Regions from separate parts of the Serratia sp. 121840015-1 genome, predicted to be linked through region 3. Evidence: predicted binding sites of a transcription regulator. Region 3 holds the regulator's gene; each other region holds the start of a gene.
What was found. Region 3 encodes LexA, which represses DNA repair genes until DNA is damaged. Its sites were predicted from a motif close to TNCTGTATGTACATACAGNA; they were not measured.
Positions count from the first base shown of each region.

Region 1: a site for LexA is predicted at 3,590-3,609, ahead of ACUXAC_RS08830 (metal-dependent hydrolase). Genes of this name have one in related genera too.
Region 2: a site for LexA is predicted at 8,457-8,476, ahead of uvrB (excinuclease ABC subunit UvrB). Genes of this name have one in related genera too.

Region 1 covers NZ_JBSEYF010000001.1:1,825,265-1,835,227, reverse strand. The annotation lists gene phnW (2-aminoethylphosphonate--pyruvate transaminase) at 1-562, shown strand, start outside; gene phnX (phosphonoacetaldehyde hydrolase) at 572-1,381, shown strand; gene ACUXAC_RS08835 (L-cystine transporter) at 1,446-2,837, opposite strand; gene ACUXAC_RS08830 (metal-dependent hydrolase) at 3,019-3,567, opposite strand; gene hxpB (hexitol phosphatase HxpB) at 3,992-4,657, opposite strand; gene ACUXAC_RS08820 (HdeD family acid-resistance protein) at 4,722-6,002, opposite strand; gene ACUXAC_RS08815 (YniB family protein) at 6,188-6,748, shown strand; gene ACUXAC_RS08810 (fructosamine kinase family protein) at 6,784-7,653, opposite strand; gene ACUXAC_RS08805 (metal ABC transporter permease) at 7,891-8,745, opposite strand; gene yfeC (iron/manganese ABC transporter permease subunit YfeC) at 8,745-9,605, opposite strand; gene ACUXAC_RS08795 (manganese/iron ABC transporter ATP-binding protein) at 9,605-9,963, opposite strand, start outside.
Region 2 covers NZ_JBSEYF010000001.1:2,712,624-2,722,586, reverse strand. The annotation lists gene pgl (6-phosphogluconolactonase) at 1-647, shown strand, start outside; gene ACUXAC_RS13245 (kinase inhibitor) at 715-1,197, opposite strand; gene ACUXAC_RS13240 (YkvA family protein) at 1,354-1,755, shown strand; gene bioA (adenosylmethionine--8-amino-7-oxononanoate transaminase) at 1,760-3,034, opposite strand; gene bioB (biotin synthase BioB) at 3,123-4,160, shown strand; gene bioF (8-amino-7-oxononanoate synthase) at 4,160-5,311, shown strand; gene bioC (malonyl-ACP O-methyltransferase BioC) at 5,295-6,062, shown strand; gene bioD (dethiobiotin synthase) at 6,055-6,729, shown strand; gene ACUXAC_RS13210 (ATP-binding cassette domain-containing protein) at 6,756-7,478, opposite strand; gene uvrB (excinuclease ABC subunit UvrB) at 8,585-9,963, shown strand, end outside.
Region 3 covers NZ_JBSEYF010000004.1:47,503-57,465, forward strand. The annotation lists gene malM (maltose operon protein MalM) at 1-91, shown strand, start outside; gene ACUXAC_RS18440 (nucleoside hydrolase) at 147-1,130, opposite strand; gene ACUXAC_RS18445 (LacI family DNA-binding transcriptional regulator) at 1,152-2,153, opposite strand; gene ACUXAC_RS18450 (MFS transporter) at 2,178-3,560, opposite strand; gene ubiC (chorismate lyase) at 3,953-4,468, shown strand; gene ubiA (4-hydroxybenzoate octaprenyltransferase) at 4,486-5,358, shown strand; gene plsB (glycerol-3-phosphate 1-O-acyltransferase PlsB) at 5,425-7,890, opposite strand; gene ACUXAC_RS18470 (diacylglycerol kinase) at 8,040-8,408, shown strand; gene lexA (transcriptional repressor LexA) at 8,511-9,119, shown strand; gene dinF (MATE family efflux transporter DinF) at 9,221-9,963, shown strand, end outside.

The sequences.
Region 1 (9,963 bases), on a different contig from region 3:
CGCGCTGGGCATCGATTTTCTGATCAGCTCCGCCAACAAATGCATTCAGGGCGTGCCGGGCTTCGCTTTCGTCATCGCCCGCCGCAGCGAGCTGGAGAAATGTGCCGGCCGTTCACGCTCGCTGTCGCTGGATCTGTATGCCCAGTGGCGCTGTATGGAAGACCAGGCCGGCAAATGGCGCTTTACGTCGCCGACCCACACCGTGTTGGCCTTTGCGCAGGCGCTGAAAGAACTGGAACAAGAGGGCGGCATTGCCGCGCGCCACCGCCGCTATCAGACCAATCAGCGGCGGCTGGTGGCGGGTATGCGCGAGCTGGGCTTTGAGACTCTGCTGGACGATGCGTTGCATTCGCCGATCATCACCGCGTTCTATTCGCCAAAGGCCGACACTTACCGCTTTGCCGAATTTTATCAGTGCCTGAAGCAGCAAGGGTTTGTGATCTATCCCGGCAAAGTGTCGCAGAGCGACTGCTTCCGCATCGGCAACATCGGGGAAATTTACCCGCAAGATATCGAACGTTTGCTGGCGGCCGTCGGGCAGGCGATGTACTGGAATCAATAAGGATTGACCATGAAACAGATCAACGCAGTGATCCTCGACTGGGCCGGCACCACGGTGGACTTCGGCTCCTTTGCGCCAACGCAGATTTTTGTCGAGGCATTCAAACAAACCTTCGATATCGACATCAGCCTGGCGGAGGCGCGCATTCCAATGGGGCTGGGTAAATGGCAGCACATCGAGGCGCTGGGCAAGCTGCCGGCGGTCGACGCGCGCTGGCGGCAGAAGCTGGGCCGTTCGATGAGCCATCAGGACATCGACGCGCTGTATCAGGCGTTTATGCCGCTGCAAATCGCCAAAGTGATCGACTTCGCCGATCCCATCGAGGGTGTGCCGCAGGTGATTGCCGGGCTGCGCGAACAGGGCATTAAAATCGGCTCCTGCTCCGGTTATCCGCGTGCGGTGATGGAGGTGCTGGTGCCTGCCGCCGCGCAGCGCGGCTACGCGCCAGATTACTGGGTCGCCACTGACGATCTCGCGGCCGGTGGCCGGCCGGGGCCGTGGATGGCGTTGCAGAACGTTATCGCGCTGGGCATCGATGCGGTGGCGCACTGTGTGAAGGTGGACGACGCGGTGCCGGGCATTGCTGAAGGGCTGAACGCCGGGATGTGGAGCGTCGGATTGGCGCTGTCCGGCAATGAGTTTGGCGCGACCTGGCAGGAGTACCGCCAAATGGCGGAAGGTGAGATAGAGCAGCGTCGCACGGCGGCAGCCGATAAGCTGTACGCGGCGGGCGCGCACTATGTGATAGACACGCTGGCGCACTTGTCGGGCGTGATCGCCGACATCAACCGGCGGCTGGCGAACGGCGAGCGGCCGTAACGACCGAGCGCGGGGCATAAAAAAACCGGGGATAATCCCCGGTTTTTTTCGTTTTGAGACGGCGTTAACGGTGAGCCAATTCGACTTCGTCTTCGCTGTCCATCACGGCTTTGTCGGTTTGCTTCATCAGCTGGCTGGTGATGGTGCCCGCCGCCATGGAGCCGTTGACGTTCAGCGCGGTACGGCCCATGTCGATCAGCGGTTCGACCGAGATCAGCAGCGCGACCAGCGTCACCGGCAGGCCCATCGCCGGTAGCACGATCAGCGCGGCGAAGGTAGCGCCGCCGCCCACGCCCGCTACGCCGGCGGAGCTGATGGTGACGATGCCGACCAGGGTAGCGATCCACACCGGATCCAGCGGGTTGATGCCGACGGTCGGCGCAACCATTACCGCCAGCATTGCCGGGTAGAGGCCCGCACAGCCGTTCTGGCCGATGGTGGCACCGAAAGACGCCGAGAAGCTGGCGATGGATTCCGGCACGCCCAGGCGGCGGGTCTGCGCTTCCACGTTCAATGGAATGCTGGCGGCGCTCGAGCGGCTGGTGAAGGCGAAAGTGATCACCGGCCACACCTTGCGGAAGAACTTCATCGGGTTAACGCCGGTGAAGGCCAGCAGCACAGCGTGCACCACGAACATGATGGCCAGGCCGATATACGAGGCCACCACAAAGCTGCCGAGCTTGACGATGTCGTGAATGTTGGAACCGGCGACCACTTTGGTCATCAGCGCCAGCACGCCGTACGGCGTCAGCTTCATGACCAGACGCACCAGCTTCATCACCCAGGCCTGCAGGGTGTCGATAGCCACCAGTACGCGCTCGCCTTTCGGCTTGTCGTCTTTCAGCAGCTGCAGCGATGCCACGCCGAGGAAGGTGGCGAAAATCACCACGCTAATGATCGACGTCGGGCTGGCCCCGGTCAGATCGGCGAACGGGTTTTTCGGGATGAACGACAGCACCATCTGCGGCACGGTCAGGTCGGCCAGTTTACCCACGTAGTTGGTCTGGATCGCCGTCAGGCGCGCGCTTTCCTGCGCGCCCTGCACCAGGCCTTCCGCGGTCAGGCCGAACAGGTTGGTGACCAGCACGCCTACCAGCGCCGAGATCAGCGTGGTGAACAGCAGCGTGCCGATAGTCAGGACGCTGATTTTGCCCAGAGAAGAGGCGTTGTGCAGTTTGGCCACTGCGCTCAGGATCGAGGCGAACACCAGCGGCATGACGATCATTTGCAGCAGCTGCACATAGCCGTTGCCGACGATGTTGAACCAGCTGATGGATTCTTTCAGCACCGGGTTGTCGGAGCCGTACACCAGCTGCAGGCCCAGGCCGAACACCACGCCGACCACCAGGCCGACCAGCACTTTTTTCGCCAGGCTCCATTGCTTGTGGCGGGTTTGCGCCAACAGCAACAGGAGCGCGACAAACACCAGCACGTTAATCACGAGCGGAAGATTCATCCCCAATGTCTCCAATAATCTTTCTTATAAAAACGACTACGCATCACGTATGTCGCGATGTAAATATCGTAACAGTTTGCCGCGTGGCCTACTTATATCCAAATGGAATTTGATATAGCTTTTTGTGTGTTTTTGTTTGTTTTATATACATGAAGGTGATGAGTTGAGCGGATTTTTGTGATCAGAGTCTGATATTTCTGATTTGCTCGACATAGGATTGCACCGGCAGGGTGAAATCACCTTGCCAACAGATGGCAAACGCCACCAGGCACAGACACAGCACGCGCTCGAGCTGATTGCCTTTTTGCGAGTTGAGCAGCGGCAGGCGAAAACGCCAGCGGCATGGCCACAGCAGCGGAACGCCGGCGGGAGTGAGCATATCGGCCAGCAGATGGCTGAAGTAACCGATGATCATGGCGTGCAGCGCGTCGGCCGGGATCGGCCAGCTGCGCGGCACGTCCAGCTGGAACAGCGCCATGCCGCCGGCGATCGCCAGCAGGCTGTGGGTGAAGCCGCGGTGGCCGAAGGCGCGGGCGATGGGCAGGGCAATCCAGCGCAGACGCTGGCCCAGTACCGACTTGGGGTGATCGATGTCCGGCAGCAGCGAGGTCAGCAGCGCGGCGGGTATGATGTGCCACCAGTCGCCGGTAGCCAGCTCTGGCGTCACTTCCGCCTTCTTGGCGAAGATCGCGCAAGCGACAGAGAATATAAGGTGTCCTTCCGCGGTCATGCTGTTGCGATTCCGGCTGGTAAACTGTTAATTTATCCAGTATATGGGAAAATTCCCAGTAGTGGAAGCAGTTACCCTGTAACCAATTGTTTATTTTTCCCGGTTTTACAACGGCTTGTTACGGCAATGCGTAACAAATCATCGCTTTTGACGGGCGTGAACAAAAAGCGGGCAATGGGCGGTGCGGAACGGAGAGAAACAAGGGCGGTTTTCAGTACGCAGCGGCGGGAGGAAGCGGCGGCCGCGAAGAGCGCTGCGTGGCAGTGACAACGTTTCGCGGACCGTCGCTTTCCCTGCCGCCCAGCATAATAACAACAGCATGCCGATTCAATAATAATGAAACGCTGTTTCGTTTGTTTTGCGGCACGGATCCCTTTTATGGCGCTGAGCGGAAAGCCAGGGCGCCGGTGGCCGGCGCCGCAGGTCAGGCAAAGTGGGCGGGGGTGAGCTGTTCCAGGGTCTCCAACTGGTGGTCTGCCAGCGCCCAGCGCGGATCGTGGCGGTATTCGGCGGCCGGGATCACGATGGAGCGCATGCGCGCGGCCTTGGTGGCGATCATGCCGTTAAAGGAGTCTTCCAGCGTGATGCAGCGCAGCGGATCGCTGCCCAGCCGTTCGGCGGCGATCAGGTAGACCTCCGGGTGCGGTTTGCTGTACGGCAGGTATTCGGCGGAAACCAGCTGATCGAAGTAGCCCTCAAGATCGAACATCTTCAGCACCTGCTGTTGCATGTGCAGCGGCGAGGCGGAGGCGAGACCGATGTTCAGCCCCTGCTCGCGGCACAGTTCCAGCGCCTGCCGGACGCCCGGCAGCAGCGGGCGCGTCTCGTGCACCAGCTCGATGGCGCGTTCGATAATCCGTGCCGACACCTCATCGAGCGAAACCCCTTGCCACGGCATCGCCTGGTACCACATTTTCACCACCAGATCGATGCGCAGCCCCAGGGTGTCCGGCAGTTTGTGGCGATCGGACAGATCCAGGCCCAGCGCGCCGAAGATATCCAGCTCGGCCTGCAGCCACAGCGGTTCCGAATCGATCAACAAGCCGTCCATATCAAAAATTGCGGTTTCAATGCGTTGCGAATAAGCCATTAGCGGTTAACTCCTGCCGGCGCGGGTGAATGTGCCCGACACTCTATCATCGCCGACGGCGAGACTAAAATCTTTGCCTGCGCGTTTGGCTTTTGCCAAAGCGAAGGATATTCCACATCTCGCGCAACTTTAGCCACCAGCGTTGGTGTTGGCGCTCGGTAACCTGTTGCAACATGCGCGCATAGTCCAGCACCAACCCCGGCGTCCAGGTCATGCTTTCGCCACGGCTGCGCAGTACCGCCAGCATCCACAGATTGGGATCCAGCACCAATAACAGAAAACGGCGCCACAGATGTTTATCGCCCAGCACGCCCTCCAACGCACTGTCGAGCGCGCCGATGACCGTGGTGGAGCAGTTACGCCGGGTCAGGTTGTAAGTCGCATCTTGTCGGTAGCGTAACCAGAATGCGCGCAGCGCCGCCGGGTTATAGCGATAGAACTGAATTTTCTTGTCCGGGGGGCACCAGGCGGCAATCTCGCCCGACAGGTCGGGCAGGAAACGTCCGTCGACGTTGTTCTGTTCGCCGGCATGCAACAACTGGCGGAAATCCTGAACGGAATGGCTGATGTCGTTGAGCGGGTAGTGACTGATATACACATCCGGTGCGAGCGCCAGGGCGGCATGACCGGTGGAGATATTGCCGCCGTTGTCGACCGCCGCGATGTATCGGTCGACGATGTAACGTCGGCGCGGATCTTTAGCCGCACCAATCGGTGTCCAGACATACACCGTGAGCGGCGCAGTCTCATCCGCCGGGGGCGGTGGCTGCCGGGTTGGGTGCTGATTCAGAGAAAAGCTTGTCAGTCTCCGGGCGATGCGCAATAAAGCCCAGCCGGAAAGCACCATCATCACGCCGAGGCAAAAGGGCACCGTCATCCGATGCGGCGCCGGCCAGCCGACAAAAATCATCAACGAAAGCAGGATTTCGCCGCCGCCCGCCAGCGCCACGGCTTTCCATCGGCTGTGTTGAATCACCGTGGAGGAGGCGATGCGCACGGCGCCGTCAAGCAGCAGCGCGCTGCCAAACACCACGGTGGCGACGATGTTATCGTCTGCGGGCACGTCCAACATTAAAAAGGCCATAAACACGAAGCCCAGCCCCTTAAGCAGCACCGGCCGGCTGGCCGAAGAGCCGATCACCAGCGCGGCGGATATCGCCACCAGCCCCTCCAGCGCCAGGATGACCGCCAGCGCATCCAGCGCCAGCACGGACCGGCCATCCTGCAGGATGTCGAACAGCATCAGCGCCCCTGCGGCTACCCACAGCCAACCGAACAGCACCAGCAGGCGGCGCTGGCCGTGCAGCGCCTGCGCGCCCAGCAATAAGATAATCAGTCGAATCATGACGGCCTCTGGTTAAACGGGTAACGTTATCTCTTCAATGATAGTGCGCGAACGTCGTTAAGCAGTTGATTTCGGCGAATTCGGCTAAGCTTGTAGCACAGCGGGAATGAAGAAAACGGTGGGCGAGTTTCGCCAACTGCAGGTAGACTTAGCCGATTCGGTTACGTCGCTAACAAGGGGAACACATGACGTATCAACAGGCCGGGCGTATCGCCATTTTGAAACGCATTCTCGGATGGGTGGTTTTTATCCCGGCGTTGCTGTCGACGCTGATTTCCGTGCTGGGCTTTATCTATCAGCACAGTGAAAAAACCAAGGGCATCAACGCGGTGATGCTGGATTTTGTTCACGTGATGGTGGACATGGTGCGTTTCAATACACCGTTCCTGAACCTTTTCTGGTACAACTCGCCGGTGCCTGACGTGGATAAAAGCCTGTTCAGCGGCGCCAATCTGATGTTCATCATTATCTACATACTGATCTTCGTCGGGCTGGCGCTGCAGGCTTCCGGCGCACGCATGTCGCGCCAGGTCAAGTTCATCCGCGAAGGGTTGGAAGACCAGATGATCCTGGAGCAGGCCAAGGGCAGCGAAGGGCACACGCGCCAGCAGCTGGAGGCGCGCATCACGCTGCCGCACCACACCATCTTCCTGCAGTACTTCCCGCTGTATATCCTGCCGATCGTGATTGCGGTGATCGCCTGGTTCGTGATCCGCCTGTTGGGGCAGCTGGCCGGCGCGGCCTGAACCATGAACGGGGCGCCGAGCGGCGCCCCGGAACGTTATGACGCCTCGGGCTGCAGCAGCGCCTCCACCGCGCGTTGCGCAGCCACCAGATGCTGGCCGCCGAACAGGTTGCTGCGGTTGAGCAGGTAGTACAGCTGATACAGCGGCTGACGCTCGATAAATCCGGCCCCCAGCGGCCATACGCTCTGATAGCCGTCGTAGATCTGCGGCGGCAGCTCGGGGTACAGCGGCAGCATCGCCAAATCGCACTCCCGGTCGCCCCAGTAGCTGGCCGGATCGAACAGAATCGGCCCGTGGGCGGTCATCGCGCAGTTGCCTGGCCACAGGTTGCCGTGCAGCAGCGAAGGCTGCGGCTGGTGGTGCTGCAAGCGCAGATACACCCGATCGACGATGTCGTCGATGTCACCGAAGGTCATGCCTTTCTCGGCCGCCAGCTGCAGCTGCCAGCCGATGCGCTGTTCGGCGAAGAATTCCGACCAGCGGCGCTGCCAGGCGTTGGGTTGCGGGGTGGTGGTCAGATCGCTGTCGAAGTCGAGGCCGAACTGCGGTTGCTCGCTCCACTGGTGCAGGTGCGCCAGCTGCTGGCCCAGGCAGTAGGCGCCGTGGGCGTCGAGGGGTTTCAGCTGCTGATACTCCAGCAGCAGGAAGCTGTAGTCGCGATCGCTGCCGACGCCGTACACTTCCGGCACCCGCACGCTTTTGCTGCGCGCCAGCAACGCCAGCTGATCGGCCTCGGCGGTGAATATCGGCAGTTGTTCACGGGCGTCGCATTTCACGAACACCTCGTTGTCACCGTAACTCACGCGCCACGCCGGGTGAATGTCGCCCCCGGGCAGTTCAATCCTTTCGCGTATCTCTGCGCTGCCAAGATGTTCACTTAACAGACGGCTAACGGCTTGCCACATGGTATTTCCCCCTCTGTGCTGCCTGATAATTCATTAGGTTAGCGTCTTTCCCGTGGTGAAAACACGACGCGGCGCACAGCCGGCGTCAAAGGCGGCGATTTTTTCAGCGCCTCGCCAGCTCAAAGTATATACCCTATTGATTAATTTAAGCGCAATACCGGTTGCAACTTGATGACAACGACGCGATGAGCGGGGGAAGGTGATGCGGCGAGCAGAGGGCATCGCCGCATCGGGGAGTTAACCGCCGGTGAGGGCGCCTTGGTTACGCTGTAACGGACGCAGCTTGCTGTACAACAAGGCGATAACGAACAGCACGGCCTGTACGATGACGATGCAGGGGCCGGTGGCGCCGTCGATGTGGAAGCTGATCAGGGTGCCGAGCACGCAGGAGAACACCGATACTATCGTCGCCACCATCAGCATGCGGTCGAAGCGGCGGCACAGCATAAAGGCGATGATGCCGGGGGCGATCAGCATGGCGATCACCAGGATCACCCCCACGGCCTGCAGCGAGGCGACGATGGTCATCGCCAGCAGGCACAGCAGCCCGTAGTGCAGCAGCTTGACCGGCAGGCCAATCACTCGCGAATGATGCGGATCGAAGCAGTACAGCATGAAGTCTTTACGCTTGAGCAGCACCACCGCCAGGGTGATGCCGGCGATCAACAGGGTTTGCTTCAGCTCGCCGTCGGTAATGCCCAGCATGTTGCCGAACAGAATGTGGCTCAGGTGCTGGTCGGTATCGATGCGCGAGAACAGCACCAGGCCGAAGGCGAACATGCCGGAAAAGACGATGCCCATCACCGTGTCTTCTTTCACCCGGCTGTTCTCTTTCAGGTAGCCGGTGGCTACCGCGCAAAAGATGCCGGAGAGGAACGCGCCGATCGCCAGCGGGATGCCGACCACGAACGCCACCACGATGCCGGGCAGCACCGCGTGCGAGATGGCGTCGCCCATCAGCGACCAGCCTTTGAGCACCAGATAGCAGGAGAGCACGGCGCACACTACGCCGGTGACGATGGCGGCGACGATCGCCCGCTGCATGAACGGGTAGGCGAAGGGTTCGCTGAGCAGTTGATACAGGGTGTCCATCAGCGGCCTCCGGTTTGCGAATGCGCCACGCGGCGCCGGGACGCCAGCAGGCCGTGTTTCGGCGCGAAGAAGAACGCCGCCAGGAACACCAGCGTTTGCAGGGTGACAATCACGCCCCCGGTGGCACCGTCGAGGAAGAAACTCAGGTAGGCGCCGACGCCGCTGGTCAGCGAACCGATGATGATGGCGATGATCACCAGCCGGCTGAAGCGATCGGTCAGCAGGTAGGCGGTGGCGCCCGGCGTGATCACCATGGCGATCACCAAAATGGCGCCGACGGTTTGCAGCGCGGCGACGGTGCAGGCGCTAAGCAGGGTGAAGAACAGGATCTTCAGCTTTAGCGGCGACAGGCCGATCGACACCGCGTGACTTTCGTCGAAGAACACCGCCAGCAGGTCTTTCCACACCAGGCACAGGATCAGCAGCGAAACGCCGATGATGATTTCCACCTGCAGCACGTCTTCGTCGGCGATGCCGAGGATATTGCCGAAGATGATCGACTGTACGTTGACCGAGGTGGGGTTGAGCGACACGATCAGCAGGCCGACGGCGAAGAAGGTGGAGAAGATAAAGCCGATGATGGCGTCTTCGCGCAGCCGGGTGATGTGGCGCACCAGCGTCATCGCCAGCGCCGCCAGCATGCCGGTGAAGAAGGCGCCGGCGGCGTAGGGCAGGCCGAGGGCGTAGGCGCCGGCTACGCCGGGCACCACCGAGTGCGACAGCGCGTCGCCCATCAGCGACCACCCTTTCAACATCAGGTAGGCGGAGAGGAACGCGCAGGCGGCGCCGACGATGGCGCTGACCCAGATGGCTTTCACCATGTAGTTATAACTGAAAGGTTGCAGCAGAAGGTCCAGCATCAGGATTGTTTCTCCCTGGCCTGGCTGTTGGCCGGCGGATCGCTCTTGGTGTGGCCGTAGAACACCGCGGGGCGTTCATCGTCGGTCAACACCGTAACTGTGCGCGGATCGTTGTCGTCGTGCAGATCCGGGCCGGAGAGGTTGATATGGCGCAGCACGCCGCCGAACGCCTGTTCCAGGTTGCTCTGGGTGAAGGTGGTCTCGGTCGGGCCGGCGGCCAGCACCGTGCGGTTGATGAGGATCACCCGATCGCAAAACTCCGGCACGCTGCCGAGGTTATGGGTGGAGACCAGGATCAGGTGCCCCTCGTCGCGCAGCGCGCGCAGCAGCTCGATAATGGCGTTCTCGGTTTTTACAT
Region 2 (9,963 bases), on a different contig from region 3:
CGGCGCCTATTCAGCAGATCGACGGCCTGACCGCGCCGCACTCGGCGAACATCGATCCGACCAACCAGCTGGTGCTGGTGCCTTGCCTGAAAGAAGACCGCATCCGCCTGTTCAACCTGAGCCTGGCGGGCCAGCTGACGCCGCACGCGCAGGAAGCGGTGGCGACCGCCGCCGGCGCCGGGCCGCGTCATATGGCGTTCCACCACAACGACAAGTTCGCTTACTGCGTCAATGAGCTGGACGGTACGGTGGACGTGCTGGCCATCTCGGAAAACGGCGGTCACTACACCGTGACGCAGACGCTGGACATCATGCCGGCCGACTTCGACGGCACCCGCTGGGCGGCGGACATTCATATCACGCCGAACGGCCGCTTCCTGTACACCAGCGATCGCACCGCCAGCATTCTGACCATCTTCAGCGTTTCCGAAGACGGCGGCACGCTGAGCGTGGTCGGCTATCACCCGACCGAAGCGCAGCCGCGCGGTTTCAATATCGATCACAGCGGCCGCTTCGTGATTTCGTCCGGCCAGAAGTCCGATCACATCGCGGTGCATGAGATTGATCAGCGCAGCGGTGAGCTGACCACGCTGGCGCGTTATCCGGTGGGCAAAGGCCCGATGTGGGTGAGCGTGCTGGCGAAGTAATTCGGCGGTCAGATGAGTATGGAAAAAGCGCGGTTCGGTTGAATCGCGCTTTTTTATTGGCGGGGGATCAGTTGAACGTCACCGTCAGCGTGGCGCTGCCGAGGCTGTGGAAATGGACGTTAAAGCCCACCAGCGCGCCGCTGGATCCCTCATCCACTTCGATACGCTCCACGTCCAGCGCATGCACGGTGAACTGGTAGCGGTGGCTCTCGCCCTCTGGCGGCGCCGCGCCGCCGTAGCCGGCCGAGCCGAAGTCGGTGCGGGTCTGCAGTGCGCCGGCGGGCAGCGGCGCTTTGCCGGAGCCCGCGCCCTGCGGCAGCTCGCGCACGTCGGCGGGAATGTTGGCCACGATCCAGTGCCACCAGCCGGAGCCGGTCGGGGCATCGGGATCGTAAACGGCGATTACGAAGCTCTTGGTGCCGGCCGGCACGCCGTCCCAGGCCAGGTGGGGCGACAGGTTATCGCCGTGGTAGCCCATGCCGTTGAAGACCTGCGCCTGCGGCAGCTTGCCGCCGTCCTGCAGATCGTTGCTGTACAAACGAAAAGCCATAGTGACTCCCAGTTGTCGGTAAACGCGGACCCTTAAGCTAGATCGTTTCGCCGTGACAATACAAGTGGGATTGCCATTCGCCAACGGCGGCGCGGATCGGTTACCATGGCCGCATCTTCCTTCCTACAGACCGCCGGATAGCCAAACAACGCCACCATGATCTCACTGAAAAAACGCACGCCGTGGTTCGGCTGGCTGCGCCGTTGGGCCAAAAGCATCAAGCGCGATATTTATGCGTTGTGGCTGGCTGCCCGTGATAAGCGCACCCCGTGGTACGCCAAACTGATCGCGCTGCTGGTGGCCGGCTATGCGATCTCGCCGATCGATCTGATCCCGGACTTCATTCCGGTGCTGGGCTATCTGGATGACGTCATCATCGTGCCGTTGGGCATCATGCTGGCGGTGCGCCTGATCCCCAAGCCGCTGATGGCCGAGCTGCGCGAGAAGGCGCAAAAGCGCGTCGATAACCCCACCGGCCGCATGGCGGCAGCGATGATCATTTTACTTTGGCTGCTGTGTCTGGGATTGCTGGCCCGCTATCTGGACCAGCATTGGTAAGGCATTAACGCGCGGCGGCGGCGACGGCGGCGGTCAGGCGGCTGAGCTGTTCCGCTTCGATGATGTAAGGCGGCATCAGGTAAATCAGCTTGCCGAACGGCCGGATCCACACCCCGCGTTCGACGAATCCGCGCTGCAGCTCGGCGACGTCCACCGGTTCACGCATCTCTACCACCCCAATCGCGCCCAGCACCCGCACGTCCGCCACCTTCGGCAGCGCCGCGAGCGGCAGCAGTTCCTGTTTCAGCTGGGCTTCGATGGCGCTCACCTGCGCCTGCCAGCGATTCTCCGCCAGCAGCGCCAGGCTGGCGTCCGCCACCGCGCAGGCCAGCGGGTTGCCCATAAAGGTTGGGCCGTGCATAAAGCAGCCGGCCGCGCCGTTGCTGATGGTCTCCGCCACGTGGCGGGTGGTCAGGGTGGCGGACAGCGTCATGTAGCCGCCGGTCAGCGCCTTGCCCAGGCAGAGAATGTCCGGCACCACCTGTGCGTGCTCGCAGGCGAACAGCTTGCCGGTGCGGCCGAAGCCGGTGGCGATCTCGTCGGCGATCAGCAGCACCTGATGGCGATCGCACAGCTCGCGCACCCGCTTGAGGTAGGTCGGGTGGTAGATACGCATGCCGCCGGCGCCTTGCACCACCGGTTCCAGGATCACCGCCGCCACTTCACCGGCGTGCTGCTCCAGCAACGCGGCGAACGGCGCGATGTCCTCTTCGCGCCATTCCTCGTCGAAGCGGCACTGCGGCGCGGTGGCGAACAGGTGCGGCGCCAGGTAGCCCTGATAGAGGCTGTGCATCGAGTTGTCCGGATCGCAGACCGACATCGCGCCGAAGGTATCGCCGTGATAGCCGTGGCGCAGCGTCAGGATGCGCTGCCGCCGTTCACCGCGCGCCTGCCAGTACTGCAGCGCCATCTTCAGCGACACTTCCACCGCCACCGAACCGGAATCCGCCAGAAACACGCACTGCAGCGCTTCCGGCGTCATCGCCACTAACCGGCGGCACAGCGAGATGGCGGCCGGATGGGTAATACCGCCGAACATCACGTGCGACATCTTCTCCAGCTGCCGGCTGGCGGCCTGATTCAGGTGCGGATGGTTGTAACCGTGGATCGCCGCCCACCAGGAGGACATACCGTCCACCAGACGCCGGCCGTCCGCCAGCTGCAGCTCGACGCCGCTGGCCGACTCGATCGGGTAACAGGGTAACGGGCGGCTCATGGAGGTGTAGGGGTGCCAGATATGACGTTGGTCAAACGCCAGGTCGGAAGCGGTGACAGACATACTTGTAAACCAAATTGAATTAAGATTGGTTGACAGTATATCCACAATATTTAAACTGGCGACACTTTTTCGTTTTGGAGACGCCATGATGGCCGATCGCATTCACTGGACAGTAGGGCAAGCCCAGGCCCTGTTTGATAAACCTCTGCTTGAACTGCTGTTCGAAGCGCAAACCGTACACCGCCAGCACTTTGATCCGCGTCAGGTGCAGGTCAGCACGCTGCTGTCGATCAAGACCGGCGCTTGCCCGGAAGACTGCAAATACTGCCCGCAAAGCTCGCGCTACAAGACCGGCCTGGAGTCGGAGCGGTTGATGCAGGTCGAACAGGTACTGGAATCGGCGCGTAAGGCCAAGGCGAACGGCTCGACCCGTTTTTGCATGGGCGCGGCGTGGAAGAACCCGCACGAGCGCGATATGCCTTATCTGCAGCAGATGGTGCAGGGCGTGAAAGCGATGGGCATGGAAACCTGCATGACGCTGGGAACGCTGGACGGCACTCAGGCCGAGCGGCTGGCGGAAGCCGGGCTGGATTATTACAACCATAACCTCGATACCTCGCCGGAGTTCTACGGCAGCATCATCACCACCCGCAGCTACCAGGAACGCCTGGATACGCTCGACAAAGTGCGCGACGCCGGCATCAAAGTATGCTCCGGCGGCATCGTCGGGCTGGGTGAAACGGTGCGCGACCGCGCCGGGCTGCTGGTGCAGCTGGCCAACCTGCCGAAACCGCCGGAGAGCGTGCCGATCAACATGTTGGTGAAGGTAAAAGGCACGCCGCTGGCGGATAACGACGACGTCGATCCGTTTGACTTTATCCGCACCATCGCGGTGGCGCGCATCATGATGCCGTCTTCTTATGTCCGCCTCTCCGCCGGCCGTGAACAGATGAACGAACAGACACAGGCGATGTGCTTTATGGCCGGCGCCAACTCGATCTTCTATGGCTGCAAGCTGCTGACCACGCCGAACCCGGAAGAAGACAAGGATCTGCAACTGTTCCGCAAGCTGGGGCTGAACCCGCAGCAGACCGCCACCGAACACGGCGACAACCAGCAACAGCAGGTGCTGGCTAAGCAGCTGCTGAACGCCGATACCGCCGAGTTTTACAACGCGGCGCCGTGATGAGCTGGCAACAACGCATCGAGCAGGCGCTGGCAGAGCGGCGCCTGAACGCCGCCTACCGTCGGCGACAGACCACCGAGGGCGGCAACGGCCGCCAGATCCGGCTGGGCGATCGTCTCTACCTGAACTTCTCCGGCAACGACTACCTGGGGCTGAGCCAGGATGCGCGGGTGATCGCTGCCTGGCAGCAGGGCGCGCAGCGTTACGGTGTCGGCAGCGGCGGGTCGGGCCATGTCACCGGCTTTTGCGCAGCGCATCAGGCGCTGGAGGAGCAACTGGCGGCGTGGCTCGGCTATCCGCGCGCGCTGCTGTTCATCTCCGGTTACGCCGCCAACCAGGCGGTGCTGGCGGCGTTGATGCAGAAAGGCGATCGCATTTTAGCCGATCGCCTCAGCCACGCCTCGCTGCTGGAGGCGGCGGCGCAGTCGCCGGCCGAGCTGCGCCGTTTCCAGCACAATCAGCCGCAGGCGCTGGCGGATCTGCTGGCCAAACCCTGTGAAGGGCAGCGGTTGGCGGTGACCGAAGGGGTGTTCAGCATGGACGGCGACGGCGCACCGTTGGCGGAACTGCATCGCTTAACCCGCGCGGCGGGCGCCTGGCTGATGGTGGACGATGCCCACGGCATCGGCGTGCGCGGCGAGCAAGGCCGCGGCAGCTGCTGGCAGCAGGGCGTGCGCCCTGAACTGCTGGTGGCGACCTTCGGCAAGGCGTTCGGCGTCAGCGGCGCGGCGGTGCTGTGCGATGAGGCGACCGCCGAGTATCTGCTGCAGTTCGCCCGCCATCTGATCTACAGCACCGCGATGCCGCCGGCGCAGGCCTGTGCGCTGCAGGCGGCGCTGGCCTGCATTCGAGAGGGCGATGAACTGCGCGCCCGGCTGCAGGACAACATTCGGCGTTTCCGCCAGGGCGCGGCGCCGCTGGCGTTAACCCTGACGGATTCCGATACCGCCATCCAGCCGCTGCTGGTGGGGGACAATCAACGCGCGCTCGATCTGGCGACCCGCCTGCGCGAGCGCGGGCTGTGGGTGAGCGCCATCCGCCCACCGACGGTGCCGCCGGGCGGCGCGCGGCTGCGCATCACCCTGACGGCGGCGCATCAGCCGCAGGACATCGATCGCCTGCTGGAGGTATTGCATGACGTCAGCCAATGACGCGGTGAACAAACAGGCGGTCGCTTCGGCCTTCAGCCGCGCCGCCGGCAGCTACGACGCCGCCGCCGCGCTGCAGCGAGACGTTGGCGAGCGCTTACTGGGGATGGGGAGTGCCCATCCGGGCGAACGGCTGCTGGATGCCGGCTGCGGCACCGGCTATTTCAGCCGCCTGTGGCGCGAGCGCGGCAAGCAGGTGACCGCGCTCGATCTGGCGCCGGGCATGCTGGACGTTGCCCGTCAACGGCAGGCGGCGCACCATTATCTGCTGGGCGATATCGAACAGGTGCCGCTGCCCGATGCGGCGATGGACATCTGTTTCAGCAGCCTGGTAGTGCAGTGGTGCAGCGATCTGCCCGCCGCGCTGGCGGAGCTGTATCGCGTGACCCGCCCCGGCGGAGTAATTTTGTTTTCCACGCTGGCGGCGGGATCGCTGCAGGAACTGGGGGACGCCTGGCAACAGGTGGACGGCGAGCGCCACGTGAACGCCTTTCTGCCGCTGGCGCAGATCCGCGCCGCCTGTGCTGACTATCGGCACGAACTGGTCACGGAGCTGCGCACCCTGAACTACCCGGACGTGATGACGCTGATGCGTTCGCTCAAGGGCATCGGGGCCACGCACCTGCATCAGGGGCGCGAGGGCGGCCTGATGTCGCGTGGCCGTCTCGCCGCGCTGCAGGCGGCTTACCCGTGCCGGCAGGGGCAGTTCCCACTCAGCTATCATCTGGTTTATGGAGTGATTTATCGTGATTAAACGTTGGTTCGTGACCGGCACCGACACCGAAGTCGGTAAAACCGTCGCCAGCAGCGCCTTGCTGCAGGCCGCCAACCGGGCGGGCTACCGCAGCGCCGGTTATAAGCCGGTGGCTTCCGGCAGCGAAATGACCGCCGAGGGGCTGCGCAACGGCGATGCGCTGGCGCTGCAGGCCAACAGCGGCGTGGCGCTCCGCTACGACGAAGTGAACCCTTACGTTTTTGCCGAACCGACCTCGCCGCATATCGTCAGCGCCGATGAAGGCCGGCCGATCGAGGCGGCGCAGCTGTCCGACGGCCTGCGCCGGTTGGAGCAGCGCGCCGACTGGGTGCTGGTCGAGGGCGCGGGCGGGTGGTTTACCCCGCTGTCGGCGCAGTACACCTTCGCCGATTGGGTGCAGCAGGAGCAACTGCCGGTGATCCTGGTGGTGGGCATTAAACTGGGCTGCATCAACCACGCGGTGCTGACGGCGCAGGCGGTGCAACAGGCGGGGCTGACGCTGGCCGGTTGGATCGCCAACGATGTGACGCCGCCGGGGCGGCGGCATCAGGAATACCTGGCCACGCTGCGCCGCATGCTGCCGGCGCCGCTGCTGGGCGAAATCCCGCACCTGCCGCAGGCCGAGCGGGCACCGCTGGGGCAGTATCTGGATATCAGCCTGCTATAAACCCTCCATGAGGGAGGCTTTCTCCCTCATTCTCCTTCCTGGCGCGCCAGCCCGGCGCCGATCAACGCCTCATCCAGCTGCGCCAGCGCGCCGTGCGCCACCGTGCGCCCGCTGTCCAACAGGCAGAAGCGGTCCGCCACCCGGCGCACGAACGGCAGCTGATGCTCCACCAGTAAAATGGTCATGCCCAATTCGCGGTTGAGCCTGCGGATCACGTTGCCGATGTCGGCGGCGATCGAGGGGGGAACGCCCGCCGTCGGTTCGTCGAGGATCAGCAGCGCCGGCTCCTGGGCCAGCGCCCGGCCAATCGCCAGCTGGCGTTGGGCGCCCACGCAAAGATCGCCGGCGCGGCGCGCGCGCATCTGGCGCAAATGGGGAAACAGGCTGTAGATCAGCGGCGGAATGCGGCGAGGGGCGCCGCGCCCGGCCATTTGCGCCACCTGCAGATTCTCCTCCACGCTCAGCTGCGAGAAGAGCTGCCGCCCCTGGGGCACGTGGCTGATGCCCAGCGCGGCGCGGCGCTCCATCGGCTGCAGCAACAGGTTTTGCGGCGGCTGATCCGCCGGCTGCCAGGTCATGCTGCCGCTCACCACCGGCACATGCCCCATGATGCAGTTGACCAGTGTGGTCTTGCCCACGCCGTTGCGGCCGAGCAGCACGGTGCACTGGCCGCGCGGCAGCTCCAGGTTGATGTCCCACAGGGTGTGGTTCTGCCCGTAAAATTGATTGACCGATCTCAGGCTCAGCATTTGGCATTCTCCTCATAGACGCCCGTTTCACTCGTTGGCGGGGACTGCAAAGGCCGCATGCGCGGCGAATTTCCCGAGTGTGGCAATGTCTGGAACAAAATGCCGTCCGTCTAATGAGCCAGAGCAAGGTCTGCGGTAGACGGAATGACAGTCAATATGTCGTTAAAAACGACGCTTGTGACGACTTGGTGTCGTTCTTGCGCTTTTACGGGCGATAGCGCCGCGGAGACTACGCGTCGCGGCAGGCAGCGCATCATGCTGTCGCACCGCGTTTATACGCAGGAAGATAAAGCAACTCTCAGGCCAGTTTTGCCGCCGGGTGAAAACGGGGATTGTTATCGCCTTGTTAACCACGCGTCAGGCCTGACAGGCGCTGCCGTGGCGGCCCGAAAATACGCGGGGAAGTTAACCCGGACGTTTTTTGCACTCTTATGGTGCTCTTTGGTCAGGGCATGGTGCAAGGCGTTGCCCTGCCGTCAAGAGCGATCCGCGTGAAAGGGGCCAATGCGATTTTGGCAATGGGGATTTTTAGTATTAATCGGCATAAACAAAGCGATATTTTTATGAAAAAATAACTAAAAAAGGCATTTTGGCGAGTGTAAAGGGCGAAAAGCTTTCTTTCTGTAACTCCCGCCCCGGGCGGGGCGGTGAGAGTTATCCACTATTCCTGTGGATAACCTTGTGTATTAGATTTAGAAAAACGCTGTAAAGCGAGAGCCGACGCGGGTTCTGTTCGCTTTGTCCGCATTCTCGTCTTTTTATTAATGTTATTAAATATCAATAATTTAATTAAAATCAAGACGCAGGGGTATTGATCAGGCCTCTATGTATGATTTTTCGACGCGGTGCTATCAATAAGTTAATTCGCGGCAAGTTCTGGGGATAAATCTGTTATTGACAATAAAAATGTCACCGGGCTGTAACGCCACGGTGCAGCGACGTTGCAGCGGCGTCGATCCCGGCGACGAATCCGCTTGAAGCTGGTTTTATATCCAGTATCATGGGCACTGGCGCAAATCGCCGACACTTTCCATAATTAGGGGCCATGCCCGGCGCAGAGCCGGCTGGCCGCCTGAGCGCGCGCATCTCCACAGGGTAGCCGAGCAATGAGTAAACTTTTCAAACTGCATTCAGAGTTCAAACCGGCCGGCGATCAGCCGGAAGCCATCCGCAAGCTGGAAGAGGGGCTGGAAGACGGCCTGGCGCACCAGACGCTGCTGGGGGTCACCGGTTCGGGCAAGACATTCACCATCGCCAACGTGATAGCCGATCTGAATCGGCCGACCATGGTGCTGGCGCCGAACAAGACGCTGGCGGCGCAGCTGTACGGCGAGATGAAAGAGTTTTTCCCGGAGAATGCGGTGGAATACTTCGTCTCCTACTACGACTACTACCAGCCGGAAGCCTATGTGCCCAGCTCCGACACCTTCATTGAAAAAGACGCTTCGGTGAACGAGCACATCGAGCAGATGCGTCTTTCCGCCACCAAGGCGCTGCTGGAGCGGCGCGACGTGGTGGTGGTGGCGTCGGTGTCGGCGATCTACGGCCTGGGCGATCCGGATCTTTACCTGAAGATGATGCTGCACCTGACCCAGGGCATGATCATCGATCAACGATCCATTTTGCGCCGGCTGGCGGAGCTGCAGTACTCCCGCAACGATCAGGCCTTCCAGCGCGCTACCTTCCGCGTGCGCGGCGAGGTGATTGACATTTACCCGGCGGAGTCGGACGAGCTGGCGCTGCGCGTCGAGCTGTTCGACGATGAAGTGGAACGGCTGTCGCTGTTCGATCCGCTGACCGGGCAGATCGAGCAGGTGGTGCCGCGTTTTACCATCTACCCGAAATCGCACTACGTGACGCCGCGTGAGCGGATCATGCAGGCGATGGAAGAGATCAAGGTCGATCTGGCGGACCGCCGCAAGGTGCTGCTGGCCAACAACAAGCTGCTGGAAGAGCAGCGCCTGACGCAGCGCACCCAGTTCGATCTGGAGATGATGAACGAGCTGGGTTACTGCTCGGGCATCGAAAACTACTCGCGCTACCTGTCCGGGCGCGCCGAGGGCGAGCCGCCGCCGACGCTGTTCGACTACCTGCCGGCGGACGGCCTGCTGGTGGTCGACGAATCCCACGTCACCATTCCGCAGATCGGCGCGATGTTCAAGGGCGACCGCGCGCGTAAAGAAACGCTGGTGGAGTACGGTTTCCGCCTGCCGTCGGCGCTGGACAACCGCCCCTTGCGCTTCGAGGAGTTCGAGGCGCTGGCGCCGCAGACCATCTATGTCTCCGCGACGCCGGGCAAATATGAGCTGGAGAAATCCGGGGGCGATCTGATCGATCAGGTGGTGCGGCCGACCGGGCTGCTGGATCCGATCGTGGAGGTGCGGCCGGTCGCCACCCAGGTGGACGATCTGCTCTCCGAGATCCGCAAGCGCGCGGCGATCAACGAGCGCGTGCTGGTGACCACCCTGACCAAACGCATGGCGGA
Region 3 (9,963 bases):
CAAGGCGCTGAAACTGATGAATGAGGCCGAGAAACTGGGCTCGACCACCGCGCGTAAAACGTTTATCAGCAGCGTTAAAGGCAAGGGGTAACACCCGGCGCTGCCGATGCTGGCTCGATGATTGGTGCGCTTTGGCGCACCTTTTTTCATCCGCGGGCCAGCGTTGCGCCGATCAACGCCAACAGACGGGCGTTGTCTACCTGCTGCATGACACGCACCGGCTTGCCCTGCGGCGGCGGCATGCCGACCGTCAGGCGCAGACTGTCCGGCCGCCAGCGGCGTGAGCTGCCGCGCGTCAACGTCCCTTCCAGCGCCACATCCACATGGAACATCTCGGTGGTGACCAGCTGCGGCGCCAGCAGCCAGGCGATCACTAACGCATCATGGATCCAGCAGCCCGGCAGGTGCCGCGTATGGCGCGAATAGTCGATCCACGGCCGCGTGGTGGCGCGTAAATAGCGGCACAGCGGGGTATCCGGCTGGGTCAACGCGGCCAGATCCGCCTGGGTCAGCATGGTCTGGGTGGTGACATCCAGCGGTGCCAGCGTGATGGTGGCGCCGCTGTTCAACACCAGCCGCGCCGCTTCCGGATCCAAACCGAAATTGGTGTCCTTGATGTACCCGTCGACGTTGAATACGCCCCCCATGATCACAATCTCTTTCACCGCCTGCGCCATCTGCGGGTAAAGCTGCATGGCGTGCGCAACGTTGGTCAGCGGGCCGATCGCCGCCAGCGTGATCTCGCCGGGATGTCGGCAGATCAGTTCGCCGATGGCGATGGCGGCGTCCGGTGCGGGCGCGTTGGCCAGCGAGGGCGCGGGCAGGTCACGCCACAGCGCCGCCAGCTTCGGATCGGCGATCGGGCGGTCCAGATGTGCGCGCCACGGCTCCGGCGGCTCGCTCAGGGCGCGCGCCGCGCCGAGGGCGACCGGCACCTGATAGCCGCTCTGCGCCAGCAGATCGGTGGCGACGGCGAAGCCCACTTCTCGCGGGGTGTTGCCGGCCACGATGCTGATCAGCTCCAGCTGCAGCTGCGGTTTGGCCGCCAGCGCCAGGGCCAGCGCCAGGCCGTCGTCGACGTTGGCGCCGGGCACGCCGTTGCCGGGATCGCAATCAATGATTAAACGCATATAAGGTGTCCTGAAAAACCGCTAACAGCCGCAGGAGCGGCGGATGCGCAGTTGAAAAGCGAATTCATGCAGCTCGGCGGGCGCGGCACCGGCGGCCAGCATGGCGATGGCCCGCTTGGCCATGGCGTCGATCGGCTGCTCGACCGCGCTGAGCGGCGGCACGCTGAATTCGGATTGCTGCGTGCCGTTAAAACAGATCAGCGCCAGATCGTCCGGCGCGCGCAGCCCATGCTCCGCCAACGCCGACAGACAGCCGAGCGCCTGTTGCTCGTTAGAGGTGAAAACGGCGCGCGGGCGTGGGCCTTGCACCAGGCGCTGGGTGGCCTGGTAACCGCCTTGGCGGGTGTAGGGCACTTCGAAAATCCACTCGTCGCGTGGCGCGATGCCCGCCTCCAGCAGCGCATCGCGCCAGCCGTTCAGGCGATCCTGCGCGTTGAGCATGGTCAGCGGGCCGATAAAAATGCCGATATCGCGGTAGCCGTGTTGCAGCAGATGGCGGGTTGCCTGGCAGGCGGCGTCGCGCTCGTCGACGCGAATGGCGCAGACGCCGGCCTGGCTGTCGATGGTGTCTATCATTACGCAGGGCGTGCCGGAAGCGCGGATCAGATCGAACCACGGATGGCGATCGACGCTGGTGTACAGCAGGCCGTCGACCTGGCGGCGCAGCAGGTTGTTGATAAGTTCATACTCGCGCTGACGATCGTCGCCGGCGTCGCCTAGCAGCAGCACACGGCCGCGGCTGAAGGCTTCCTGCTGCAGTGCCCGCGCCAGGGTGGCGAAGAACGGGTTGGAAATATCCGGCACCACCAGCCCGTAGGTTTGTGTGCTGCCGGAGGCCAGCGCCCGCGCGATGTCGTTCGGCCGGTAGCCGGTCTGCTCGATCGCCGCCAGCACGCGCAGCCGGGTGGCTTCCGCCACCGGGCGCGGGCCGTTGTTGATCACATAGCTGACTACGGCGACGGAGGTGCCCGCTACGCGAGCCACGTCGGCGCGGGTAACGCGTCGCGCGGAGTGATTATCCACATTGAGGTCCTGTTCGCCTTCTCGCTACGCGGCATCCTGCGGCAGGTTGAGATCGCGGCCGCGGGTTTCGGGAGCAAAGAAGGTGGTGATTAAGCCGATGCCCGCCATTACAACAAAATAGCAGGCGACAGGCCACCAGTGACCGAAACCGGACAGCAGTGCGGTGGCGATCAGCGGCGCGGTGCCGCCGGAGAGGATCGAGCCGAGCTCCTTGGCGAACGCCATTTTGGAGTAGCGGTTCTTCACGCCGAACAGTTCGACGCCATAGGCCGCCTGCACGCCGAAGATCCCCAGCGACGCGATGCACATGCCGACCACGATCACCGAGATGACGATCGCCGGCTCACGGCTGTCGAGCAGCCAGAACGCCGGGAAGGCGTACAGCACCAGCAGCAGGCAGAACCACCGGTAGGTGACGCGGCGGCCGAAGCGATCGGACAGCCAGCCGGCCAGCGGGATCACCAGAAAACCGCACAGCGAGGCGATCAGCACCGCCAGCGCCGGCACCGATTTATCGACCATCAGCACCTTGGCGACGTAGCCGACGATAAAGCCCTGGCACAGGTAGGAAGGGCCGTTTTCACCGATGCGCAGGCCGAGCATCACCCAGAACGCCTTGGTGCGCTGCAGGTAGCTGCGCGTATCCGGTGCGGCCTGGGCGGCGTCCAGCATGCGCTGGTGGTTTTGCTGCAGCTCGCGCTCGAAGACCGGCGTTTCCCGCACGTGGCGGCGCAGGTACAGCGCCACGCCGGCGATCAGAATGCTGGCGAGGAACGGAATGCGCCAGCCCCAGCTCATCAGGTCTTCCTTGTCGAGCTGCAGCACCAGCAGCCACACCAGCGACGCCAGCAGGGTGCCGCTGTTGGAGCCGATGGCGATGATCGACGCCACCAGCCCGCGCCGCTTGGCCGGCGCGTATTCCGCCAGCATCACCGCGCCGCCGGACAGCTCCGCGCCGGCGCCGAACCCCTGCGCGAAGCGCAGGATCACCAGGCAGGTGGGTGCCCAGACGCCGATTTGCGCATAGGACGGGATCAGGCCGATCAGCGTGGTGGAGAGGCCCATCAGCGCCACGGTGGTGATCAGCACCACGCGGCGGCCTTTGCGATCGCCGATCCAACCGAACACCAGCGCGCCGATCGGCCGCGCGACGAAGCCGACGGAGTAGGTGGCGAAGCTGGCCAGCAGGGCGACCAGCGGCGTGGCCTCGGGGAAGAACACGTCGCCGAACACCATGCCGGCCGCCAGGCCGTACAGCGCGAAATCGACGTATTCCATGGCGGTGCCGAGCCAGCAGGAGAAGGTGGCGCGCCAAAATTGGCTGCGCCCCTCTTTGGTTGCCAGGCGTTCATCGGCCGCCAGCGCGGCGTCGGCGGTCTGTGGAGTGGCAAGCGTTGTTTCGCTCATGGCAGTGCTATCCTCTTTTGTTCTGCGCCTGGAGGGGCGCGGTTAAAGATGGTTTCCCTGGTGCCGGCAACAAAGGTGTGCCGACAAATGATGTCGGACGCATGGCGATTCAACGCTGCGGTGTCAGAGTATCTACGCGCGTAGATAAAACAACGCGACAAAGATGAAACTTTGCAGGCGATCACAGAATCGTCATCGTGCCGGGGAACGAAGATAGAGAACGCGGATGGCAAAAAGATGACAGGAGCCCGGTTTTTCCGGCGGAAGCCACCGCCGTTTTCGCCACGAATCAGCCTGCCGCTTTCGTATTTCTGCGCTACAATGGGGGCCTGTTAACAGTTTGTATCGTCTGGCGCGCCGTACCGGCCGCGGTTCAGGCGAGGAGTAAAGCAATGTCTGGCATCAGGGATTCCATCCTGCCGCCGCTGGAGTGGTTGTCCGAACAGGATCCTCCGGCGCCCGCCGCCGTCAGCGACTGGCTGATGGAGTTAGGCTCCATGACCCGCCGATTTGAACGCCATTGTGCCCAGGTGCGCGTCGAACCGCAGCGCGAATGCTTCGTCACGCGCGAGGCGCTGGGCGACGAGGCGAACCACCTGCCCGACAGCCCGCGCTACTGGCTGCGCGAAGTGGTGCTGCTGGGCGACGACCAGCCCTGGCTGCTGGGGCGCACGGTGATCCCGGAAAATACGCTGACCGGCCCCGACCAGGCGCTGGTGGATCTGGGCACGCTGCCGCTGGGGCGCTACCTGTTCAGCAGCGGCGATCTGACCCGCGACTATATCCATATCGGCCGACAGGATGCGCTGTGGGCGCGCCGTTCACGGCTGCGGCTGGCGGGCAAACCGCTGTTGCTGACCGAATTGTTTTTACCGGCTTCGCCGCTGTATTCAGCGGTTCCTGCATAAGAGAGGAGAGCAAGACCTTGGAGGGAAGCGTGACTCAAAGTAAATGGCGGGCTTACAGCCATTTGATGCGCATTGATAAACCGATCGGCACGCTGTTGCTGCTGTGGCCGACGCTGTGGGCGCTGTGGCTGGCCGGGAAAGGCGTGCCGCCGCTGTCGATTTTGCTGGTGTTCGTGCTCGGCGTGTTCCTGATGCGCGCCGCCGGCTGCGTGGTGAATGACTACGCCGATCGCGCGGTGGACGGCTACGTGAAACGCACCGCCGGGCGGCCGATGCCGAGCGGTCGGGTGAGCGTGAAAGAGGCCAAGGTGCTGTTTGCGGTGCTGGTGCTGATCTCGTTCTGCCTGGTGTTGACGCTCAATGCGATGACCATCTGGCTGTCGCTGGCGGCGCTGGCGCTGGCCTGGGTGTATCCGTTCATGAAGCGGGTGACCAACCTGCCGCAGTTCGTGCTGGGCGCCGCGTTCGGCTGGGGCATTCCGATGGGGTATGCGGCGGTCAGCGAATCGCTGCCGCTCAGCTGCTGGCTGCTGCTGCTGGCCAACATCTGCTGGACGGTGGCCTACGACACGCTGTATGCGATGGTCGATCGCGACGATGACTTGAAGATCGGCATCAAATCCACCGCTATCCTGTTCGGCCGTTATGACAAGCTGATCGTCGGGCTGCTGCAGTTCGCGACGCTGCTGCTGCTGGTGTGGGTCGGTTATCTGGCGCAGCTCGGCGGGGCGTTTTACTGGTCGCTGTTGCTGGCGGGCGCGCTGTTCATTCACCAGCAAAAACAGATCGCCGGCCGCGAGCGCGAAGCCTGCTTCAAGGCCTTCCTGCAGAACAACTATGTCGGCTTGGTGGTATTTATCGGCATCGCGCTGAGCTATCTGCCGGCGTAACGGTTTCGCAAAGCAAGAAAAAAGGCACCCCAGGGGGTGCCTTTTGTGTTTCGGTGCCGGACGACATCACTCGTCCTGCTCTTCTTCCGCGTCGGCTTGCGGCAGGGCGTTGGTCTCTGCCGGCATGTTGACGCTTTCGATGGTCAGCTTGATTTCCGGCGTGATCAGCTCGCTCAGCATGTTGTACACCTCAAGGGTGTGCTCGCGGATCGCATCCCCGCTATCGTTGATATAGCCTTCTTCGCGCAGCGTCGCCACCAGGGTGGAGAACACCGCCTTGTCGAAGAACTCCGGCGCGTTGATGCCGTGCAGCACCGACAGACGCTGCGCCATGATGCGGCTCTCTTTCTCCAGCGCGCCGCGGTTGATGCTCGGGTTGGCGCTGAGGATCGACATGGTGATGGCGTAGCGTTGCAGGGTTTCGCGCACCCCGGCGGCCAGCAGCTGCAGCGGGCGAATGCGCGCCGGGTTCAGCACCAGCTCGTCGCCTTTGTCGCAGATCAGCTGTTGGCGGATCAGCTCGTCGATCACCGGCTGCAGCACCTCCGGCAGCTGTTCCTTGTCGTTATGCAGGAACAGCTCGGCTTTCAGCATCGGGTAGATCATGCCGATTTGACGCAGCAGTTCGGCGCGCGATACCCGGCGATGATGCATCACGATGCTGGCGATCAGCGACGGCAGCACCAGCAGGTGGTGGATGTTGTTGCGGTAATAGGTCATCAGCACCGCCTGCTCACGCGGCAGGATGATGATGTCGCCGATGTTGTCCTTTTCCACCTCGAACTTGTTCATGTTCAGCGCGTGATCCAGCAGCTCGTCCGGCGTTTGCGTCGGTACGGTGACGTCACGTGCGTAAGGCGCGTTGCGCATCAGCTGCAGGTAGCACTCGAGCTGTTCGACCAGCTGTTCGCGGGTTAGCGAACGCTGGCGCGAAGCCAGCAGCGCGGTGGAACACAGGTTCATGGCGTTGGCCGCGGCGGCGTTGTTGATGCGCACCATGATCTGGCCGGCCAGATCGTTGACCGTCGGCGTCAGCCAGCTTGGGCGCTGAGCTTCGATCGGATCGATAGACTCGCGCCACTGCGGCACGTGCTGGTTGAGGTAAGCGGTCAACGGCAGCGGCTCGCCGAAGTTGACATAACCCTGGCCCAGATTGCGCAGCTTGCGCAGGCCGCGCAGCATCTGCGGCAGGCTCTCTTTTTCCTTGGTGGCGCCGCGCAGCTCTTTGGCGTAGGTGCCCACTTCCATCACGTGTTCGTAACCGATGTAAATCGGCACCAGCGTGATCGGACGGGTGCCGCCGCGCAGCATCGCCTGGATGGTCATCGACAGGGTGCCGGTCTTCGGCTCCAGCAGACGCCCGGTGCGGGAACGGCCACCTTCCACGAAGTATTCCACCGAGTAGCCGCGGGTGAACAGCTCGCCGAGGTATTCGCGGAACACCGTCGAGTACAGCTTGTTGCCCTTGAAGGTGCGGCGGATGAAGAACGCGCCCAGGCGGCGGAAGATCGGGCCGGCCGGCCAGAAGTTGAGGTTGATGCCGGCGGCGATGTGCGGCGGCACCAGGCCCTGGTGATACAGCACGTAGGACAGCAGCAGGTAGTCCATGTGGCTGCGGTGGCAGGGCACGTAGACGATCTCGTGGCCGTCCTGCGCCAGCTGGCGCACGCGCTCGGCGTTGGTGACGTTGATGCCCTGATACAGCCGGTTCCAGGTCCAGCTCAGCACGCGGTCGGACAGGCGCACGGTTTCGTAGGAGAAATCGGCGGCGATCTCTTCCATCAGCGCGATGGCGTTCTGCTGGGCCTTTTCGTGCGAGATCTTCTTGCTGCGCGCTTCGTCCTCGACCGCTTTTTCGATCGCTTTGGACGCCAACAGCTTGTTGAACAGATCCTGGCGGGCCGGCAGGCTCGGGCCTACCGCGGCCAGGCGCTGACGCGAGAAGTGCATGCGCGCCACGCGCGCCAGTTTCTGCGCGATGGTTTTATCCGTGCCGTGCTCGGTGGCCATGCGGCGCAGCGAAACGGTGTTGGAGAAACGCACGAAGCTGTCGCGGCCGAGCCACAGCACGGCGAAGAATTTCTGCACGCCGTTCAACAGACGCAGGTGCGGCGTGCCGTGGCCTTCGCGGCCCGGCGAGCGGCCGAACATCACCGAAACCGGCAGCATCTGAATGTCGAGATCCGGATTGCTGCGGTGCAGATCCAGATAGTCGTGGAACAGCTTTACCGACTCTTCTTTCGGGGTGTAGTAGCGGAACACGCGCGGGCCGTCGTGAATGAACACGTAGCTCGGCAGCACGGTGCCGTCGATCTCCAGCGAGTTGAGCGGATCGGGCAGATCCTGCGCCAGGCACTGGGTGCGCAGCGTCAGCAAATCCGCCTTGGAATTGTAAGGTAAAACATACAAAATCGGCCGTGAGGGATCCAACCCTAGCTCGGTAACCGGATCTGAAGGGATGACCTTACTTCTTACCAACAATTTAAGTGGTAAATTCAATATTTTATAATAAATTTTACGCCAACCTGACATAAACAACGTGAAGCCTCTTGTTAGCAATGCGCCGCAAGCATACCAGAAACCGGGTAGCAGATCTGTGGTGTTCGAAAACCGAGAGCCGTCAGCGCGGACTGTTCTAGACTCTTTTTATTATGACCGACCTCTGAGAAAGGCACGAAAACATGGCAAACCAAGCAACCGGACTGACCCGCATCATCAAGGCCGCCGGCTATTCCTATAAAGGGCTTTCCGCCGCCTGGCAGCACGAAGCGGCTTTCCGCCAGGAACTGGTGGTCACCCTGCTGGCTATCATACTGGCTGTCTGGCTGGATGTGGGTGCGATAGCGCGCATTTTATTGATCGGATCGGTAGCGCTGGTGATGATCGTCGAGATCCTGAACAGCGCGATCGAGGCGGTGGTGGATCGCATCGGCAGCGAACATCACGAACTGTCCGGCCGGGCCAAGGACATGGGATCGGCGGCGGTGTCGCTGGCGATCGTGCTGGCGCTGTTCGTTTGGGGCACGGTCTTATGGCAGCATTTTGGCTGACGAAAGGCGCCTACTGACTGATTTTTATTTATTCTTCGGTTCCCAATCCGCGCTTACCTGTATATACTCACAGCAAGACTGTATAAACAAACAGGGGGCGGAATGAAAGCATTAACTACCAGACAGCAAGAGGTCTACGATCTGATTCGCGATCATATTTCGCAAACGGGCATGCCGCCAACGCGTGCCGAGATCGCGATGCGTCTGGGGTTCCGCTCGCCTAACGCCGCCGAAGAACACCTGAAGGCGCTGGCACGCAAAGGCGTGATCGAAATCGTCTCCGGTGCCTCGCGCGGTATCCGCCTGTTGATGGAAGAAGAAGAAGGGCTGCCGCTGATCGGCCGCGTCGCCGCCGGCGAGCCGCTGCTGGCGCAGCAGCACATCGAAGGGCACTACCAGGTGGATCCTTCCCTGTTTAAACCGAGCGCCGATTTCCTGCTGCGGGTGAACGGCATGTCGATGCGTGACATCGGCATTCTGGACGGCGATCTGCTGGCGGTGCACAAAACGCAAGACGTGCGCAACGGCCAGGTCGTGGTGGCGCGCATCGAAGACGAAGTGACGGTCAAGCGCCTGAAAAAACACGGCAACGTGGTCGAGCTGCTGCCGGAGAACAACGAATTCCAACCGATCGTGGTCGATCTGCGCCAGCAGAATTTCACTATCGAAGGGCTGGCGGTCGGCGTGATCCGCAACGGTGACTGGATTTAATCGTCGCACTCTCAGTGCCGCCTCTTGTATCAATCGCCCCTGTTCTGGGGCGTTTTTGTTTCTGACCTTGCCCTTCGCCACTGCTACGGGAACATCTCATCATGCGCTTGATTTCCGCCTTCACCAGCGACACCGATAAAGCCCTGTGGCGCCTGGCTCTGCCGATGATTTTCTCCAATATCACCGTACCGCTGCTCGGGCTGGTGGACACCGCGGTGATCGGCCACCTCGACAGCCCGATCTACCTGGGGGGCGTCGCGATCGGCGCGGTGGCGACCAGCTTCCTGTTCATGCTGCTGTTGTTCCTGCGCATGAGCACCACCGGCCTGGCGGCGCAGGCGCTGGGGGCACAGAACCCGCAGGCGCTGGCGCGCGCCTTTATGCAGCCGCTTCTGCTGGCGCTGCTGGCCGGGGTGGCGATCGTCCTGTTGCGCTATCCGCTGATCGAACTGGCGCTGCGGATCGTCGGTGGCAATGGCGAGGTGCTGGAACAGGCGCGGCGTTTTCTTGAGATCCGTTGGCTGAGCGCGCCGGCGGCGCTGGCTAATCTGGTGCTGCTGGGCTGGCTGCTCGGCGTGCAGTATGTGCGTGCGCCGGTGATCCTGCTGATTGTCGGCAACCTGCTGAACATCGTGCTGGATATCTGGCTGGTGATGGGCCTGGGCTGGAACGTGCGAGGGGCGGCGGCGGCAACCGCCATCGCCGAATACGCCACGCTGCTGCTCGGCCTGTGGCTGGCGTGGCGGGTGATGCGCCTGCGCGGTATCACCCTGCCGATGCTGCGCCAGGCCTGGCGTGGCGATCTGCGTCGGCTGCTGGCGCTTAACCGCGACATCATGTTGCG